One region of the Lactococcus sp. UBA7128 genome, then DNA from elsewhere that is predicted to be linked to it. Evidence: predicted binding sites of a transcription regulator. Region 1 holds the regulator's gene; the other holds the start of a gene.

Region 1 (3,164 bases):
TTGTCATCAATAATGTTCACCCTTATCTTTCAGCTATTTCAATGGTTGTACCGACACAATTGATTGCTTACTATGCAACAGTACAACGTGGTCTTGACGTAGACAAACCACGTAATCTTGCTAAAGCCGTAACTGTTGAATAAGAAATTAATATTCTTAAGCGGCTAAGGTCTCAATAGTCAAACAGAAAAATGCTCAAGATGATGGCTTTCTATGCCACATTGAGCATTTTCTGTTTTTTTTTAGTTTTTTCTTCCCAGCGTATCTGTAATTATGGTTTCTTGAGGTTGTTTCTTAGTGTTTGGGACAAGTTAAAGAGTGAAGGGACAAACCTAGGGATTTATGGAGAAAATCCAAGTTCTGTGATAAAAGAAAAGGTGAATTTCAAGCGTTTTTTACGTACAGGTATATAAGGAGAAGACATGTATCAAGTAAGAGAAGATAATTATCCTATGAAACCCCGTGAACGTCTATTAGCTTTTGGCTCTGAAAAGCTGAATGAACAGGAACTTTTAGCTATTTTATTGAGAACAGGTAGTAAAAAAGAAAATGTCATGGAACTTGCAGCTCGTGTGCTGAGTGTTTTTGACAATTTAGAGGAGTTTCGCCGTGCTTCAGTGGGAGAGCTAAAGGAAATATCAGGTATAGGTCAAGTAAAAGCAGTTGAAATAAGAGCCATGATTGAGCTTGGAAAGAGGATTCATACAACACAAAGAAAGCGCTATGGGCAAGTGATGGGGTCTCAACAACTGGGGATGAGTTTGGTAGATGAGATGGCTTCTTTTGATCAGGAAAATTTAGTTGCTATTTACTTGGACAGTCAAAACCGTATCATTCAGAAAAAAACGATTTTCATCGGAGCAGTCAACCATTCAATTGCTCATCCACGTGAGATCTTGCATTATGCAATTAGAAATCTTGCTGTCGGAATTATTATTGCACATAATCACCCTTCAGGTATAACTCAGCCAAGTCCGCAGGATAAAGTCTTTACCAAGAAAATTAAGGAGGTTTGCGAAAACTTAGGCATTCATTTTTTAGACCACATTATTACAGGACACAATACCTATCTCAGCTTCAGAGAAGAGGGTCTATTGGACCATTAAAAAATATAGAGACAGAGTGTAAGACTACTGAAAAACTTATATTGTTTTGCTTAAATACAAGAACTTGTCGTATAAAAAAGTCGGGAAAAATGAATTTCCCGACTTTTTCAGCAGTTTATTCAAGTGCTGCTGTATTTTTTAAGTGATGTTTTGTGCATTGATACCCTCACACTTCAAGCAGTTCGGACAAACAAGCCATCTAGAAATTATCTGAGCTTTTTATTTGATATCCTTATGTGACATGAAGAACAAGAGGGTTTGAAGTTCTTTGGTTAAGTCAATAGATTGTACTACGACATCATCTGGTACATGCAGGCGTAAAGGTGAGAAATTAAGAATACCTTTGATTCCGGACTCTACTAAGATATCTGCAACTTCTTGAGCATTTTCTTTATTTACAGAAATAATCGCTGTTTTGATTTTTGAGTTTTTGACATGTTTTGAGAAATCTGCAATATCGTAGATAGGAACACCTGTAGCGCTCGTTGTACCTACGAGTGGATTTTCTGGTACATCATAAGCTTGGGTAACACGCATCTTATTGCGATTTTGGAATTGGTAGTTAATCAAGGCCCGTCCAAGATTGCCGACTCCTACAAGGGCAATATGGGTTTCACGGTCTTGTCCAAGTAGTTCTCCAAAAAAGTCACGCAAAGCACGTGTTTCATAGCCATAACCTCGCCGTCCCAGTTCACCAAAAAGTGAAAAATCTCGCCGAATCGTTGCTGCATCTACACCAATTTTTTCAGAAATAAGCTGCGAGTTTGTGCGCGTCACTTGTTCATCAACTAAAAGTTTGAACAAACGGTAGTATTGAGGCAAACGTTTTGCAGTTGCCTTAGGTAGTTGTTTATTAACTTGGGAGCCAGCCATGTTATCTCCTTTACATAGTCTTTGTGAATATTTTACTTTTTTTAGGATAAATTGTCAAACAATTCTTTCTGGATAATGCGAATTATTTTATAGTTCCCTTTTTATCCATGCTTGTCTCATAGAAGAAAAGGAAGAAAACAATGAAATGTGATAAAATAATAGCATGACCTACTATGAAAACTATATGGCTGGACACATCATACTTCCTCATGCTATGTTGGAGCATTTTGCTCAACTTTTCCCCTCAGCGGGGGACTTTTTGGTTTGGCTTTATCTGTATGAAAATCGTGACAGTGCGCCCAGTGAAATTGCTACAAAGATAGGAAAGAAACTTTCAGATGTTAACCACAGTATTGATAATTTGCAAGATTTTGGTTCTTTGAAAGTTACCTTATTGGAAATTTCAGGGGATGTAGAAACGATTTTTGATGTTACTCCTGCACTTAAAAAGCTGGATCAATTGGAAGGATTGACACCAAAAATTCAAGCAGAAGATACTTCTAATATACAAAACACGGGGCAACTTCAAGATTTAGTTAATATTTTTGAAGCAGAGATGGGTATGATTACACCAATGCAAAGTGAAGAACTGCGCAGCCTGCTTTTTGAAGATAATTATGATGCAGAGTTGATTAAACTTGCTCTTCGTGAAGCAGTCATTAATCGAAAAGTTTCGCTCAACTATATCAAAGCGATTTTGCGAAACTGGCGTAACGAAGGCTTAATGAGTACACAAGCTATTGAGCAGCGTAAAGCAGAGCGTGTAGAAGCTACACAGAACCAAAAAAATACAGATTTTTATATCCCAATGGATGGTCCTTGGAACGGAAAATAATATGCTAAGTAAGAAAAAATTTTTAGAAGCTTTAGATATCATTGTAAACATGTTTCCGGAAGCACACGGAGAGCTGGAGTGGGAAACACCTTTTCAACTTTTGATTGCAACTATCTTATCTGCACAAGCCACAGATAAGGGCGTAAATAAGGCGACACCAGGTCTTTTTGCGAAGTATCCTGACCCTAAAAGTTTGGCACAGGCAGACATTTCAGACGTTGAACAATGTATCCGAACAATTGGACTTTACAAAACGAAAGCGAAAAACATTGTAAAGACTTCTCAGATGCTGGTAGAAAACTTTAATAGCGAACTGCCAAAAGATAAAAAATTATTACAAACCTTGCCTG
Region 2 (3,164 bases), on a different contig from region 1:
TATCGCCCGAGAGCAACAGTAATATTATATACTAATCTTCCTCATATTGCAAGTCCTCTTTTTTACCTAAGTTTCTCGTAGATGCATAAAACGTGAGAGATTTAACTTCCTGAAAACGCTCCTTTATGATAAAATAATTATACGAATATTAAATGTAAAAGGAGCTAAACTATGCGGGAAAAAATTCTAGTGGGTGGATATACTAAACGTGAATCAAAGGGAATATACAGTTTCGACTTAGATGTTGTCAAGGAAGAACTTTCTAATCTAAAAGAAGTTGCACATGTTCAAAATGCGACCTATATTGCTCTAGATAGAAAGAAACAGCATCTCTATAGCTGTGCTGCAGATGAAAATGGTGGTGGCATCGCCGCTTTAACTTATAAAAGGGGGAAAGCAGAACTTTTAAATTATGTCACGAGTGTTGGAGCCCCTCTTTGTTATGTTTCTGTTGACGATAAACGCGGTCTTGTTTATGGTGCCAACTATCATCTGGGAGAAATTCGTGTCTATAAAATCCAAAAAAATGGTTCACTCCTTTTAACAGATACTGTAAAACATGAAGGGGAAGGCTCAAACGGACACCCAGGTCAAGAACGCCCACATGTTCACTATGCAGATCTTACACCAGATGGTCGCTTGGTTACTTGTGATTTAGGAACGGACGAAATCACTGTATATGACGTTGTGGGGGAAGATGGCAAGCTTTCTATCGCTACCCTATATCGCATGCCTACTGGAACTGGCGTTCGTCACCTGACCTTCCACCCTAACGGTAAAGTTGCTTATGTTATTGGTGAATTTTCTTCCACTGTAACAGTGCTTAGCTACAATGAAGAAAAAGGACGTTTTGCAGCTCTAGAAACCCTCAGTACACTGCCTGCTGATTTTGAGGGTGTCAAAAGCGCTGCTGCGCTGCGTCTTTCATCTGATGGTAAATTCCTCTATGCCTCAAACCGCGGGCATGATTCAATCGCTGTCTTCAGTGTCAGTCCTTTAGGAACGAAAATTACTCTGGAAGACATTGTAAAAACAGAAGGTAAAACACCTCGCGACTTTAACTTCAATAGCACAGAAGACTTTATTATCGTGGCCCATCAAGACAGCGATAACCTTAGTCTTTTCCGCCGCAATCGTACAACAGGACTACTTACACTGAAACAAAAAGATTTTTATAGTCCAGAAGGCACTTGTGTCCTTCCAACCCTCTAAACCAAACCGCCAAATAAGGCGGTTTTTCTATCATTAAAATGTGAATATTATTTCGCTAACACAACATTGTATTTTTTTGCACAATACAATTTGACACCGCGTTCAAACTTTGTTAAAATAATAACGTGATAAATTTCACAAAGGAGAAATTTTATATGACAACCCCAAACACAAAGACGAAGAAAGAAATAACAGCAACTGATAAGGCTGTACTCTTAGAAAAAGCAGAGCAATACACAGATACTCTTGTGAAAAAAGCCCATCAAGCCGCTCTGCATTTTGAAGGTTATACTCAAGCACAGGTTGATAAAATTGTTGCAGCTATGGCTTTGGCAGCTAGTGAGCATTCTCTGGAACTCGCTCACGAAGCACATAAGGAAACTGGTCGCGGCATTGTTGAAGACAAGGATACTAAAAACCGCTTTGCTTCAGAGTCTGTTTATAACTCAATAAAAAACGATAAAACTGTTGGAGTAATTAGCGAAAACAAGGTTAACGGTTCAGTTGAAATCGCAGCTCCTCTTGGTGTCCTTGCCGGGATTGTGCCTACGACTAACCCTACCTCAACAACTATCTTCAAATCACTTTTAACGGCAAAAACACGCAACGCTATCGTTTTTGCCTTCCATCCACAAGCTCAAAATTGCTCTTCACATGCTGCACGTATCGTCTATGATGCTGCTCTGAAAGCAGGAGCTCCAGAAAACTTTATCCAATGGATTGAAGAACCTAGTCTCTATAATACAACAGCACTCATACAGAATCAGGGTATTGCTTCAATCTTAGCCACAGGTGGTCCAGGAATGGTTAATGCCGCTCTGAAATCTGGTAATCCTTCACTAGGAGTCGGTGCAGGTAATGGTGCTGTCTTTGTTGATGCAACCGCAAATGTCGATCGCGCTGTTGAAGACCTTCTGCTCTCTAAGCGTTTTGACAATGGCATGATTTGTGCCACAGAAAATTCTGCTGTTATTGCTGAAGAAATTTATGATGAGTTTCTTGAAAAACTCCAGGCACACGGTGCTTATAAAGTACCTAAGAAAGACTATAAAGCAATTGAAAAATTTGTCTTTGTTGAACGTGCTGGCGAAGGCTTTGGTGTAACGGGTCCTGTTGCTGGACGTCCTGGACCTTGGATTGCTGAACAAGCTGGCGTAAAAGTCCCTAAGGGCAAAGATGTCCTACTCTTTGAACTTGATGAAAAAAATATCGGAGAAGCACTGTCCTCTGAAAAACTCAGTCCACTTCTGTCCCTCTACAAATCTACCTCACGTAAAAATGCTATCGAAATCGTTCAAAAACTTTTAGACTATCAGGGCGCAGGGCACAATGCTGCCATCCAAATTGGTGCTCAGGATGATCCATTTGTTAAAGAATATGCAGATGCCATTGGTGCTGCACGTATCTTGGTTAACCAGCCTGACTCTATTGGCGGTGTTGGCGATATTTATACTGATGCAATGCGTCCATCATTGACGCTCGGAACTGGTTCATGGGGTAAAAATTCAATTTCACACAACTTGAGTACATATGATCTATTGAATATTAAAACAGTGGCACGTCGTCGTAATCGCCCACAATGGGTTCGTCTGCCAAAAGAAATCTACTACGAAAACAACTCAATCTCTTATTTGCAAGAAATGCCTGATATAAAACGTGCCTTTGTTGTCACAGATCACGGGATGTTACAGTTTGGCTTTGTTGATCACATGCTTGAGCAACTCGCTGTTCGTGACACACAGGTACAAACAACTATCTACGGTTCTGTAAAACCAGACCCTACATTATCTCAGGCAATCGAGATTGCACGTCAAATGGATGACTTCAAACCAGATACCGTTATTGCTCTTGGTGGTGGTTCTCCGCTTGATGCAGCCAAAATCGGCCGTTTGATTTATGAGTATTCCGTTCGCGGGGAAGTTGACCTTAATGACGATATCGCATTGAAAGCC

What was found. The regulator Rex, encoded in region 1, represses fermentation and respiration genes when NADH is low (regulators of the CRP and FNR family bind a similar motif). The targets are predictions, from matches to a motif close to TTGTGAANTANTTCACAA.
Region 2: adhE (bifunctional acetaldehyde-CoA/alcohol dehydrogenase) is a predicted target of Rex. The motif match lies at 1,336-1,353, and genes of this name have one in related genera.

What each region holds. Positions count from the first base shown of each region.
Region 1 covers NZ_DKXK01000023.1:12,131-15,294, forward strand. Annotated here, with positions in the region: gene glmS (glutamine--fructose-6-phosphate transaminase (isomerizing)) at 1-143, shown strand, start outside; gene radC (RadC family protein) at 423-1,106, shown strand; gene B4H39_RS02975 (redox-sensing transcriptional repressor Rex) at 1,326-1,979, opposite strand; gene B4H39_RS02980 (DnaD domain-containing protein) at 2,143-2,814, shown strand; gene nth (endonuclease III) at 2,816-3,164, shown strand, end outside.
Region 2 covers NZ_DKXK01000040.1:14,267-17,430, forward strand. Annotated here, with positions in the region: gene B4H39_RS04915 (lactonase family protein) at 172-1,212, shown strand; gene adhE (bifunctional acetaldehyde-CoA/alcohol dehydrogenase) at 1,368-3,164, shown strand, end outside.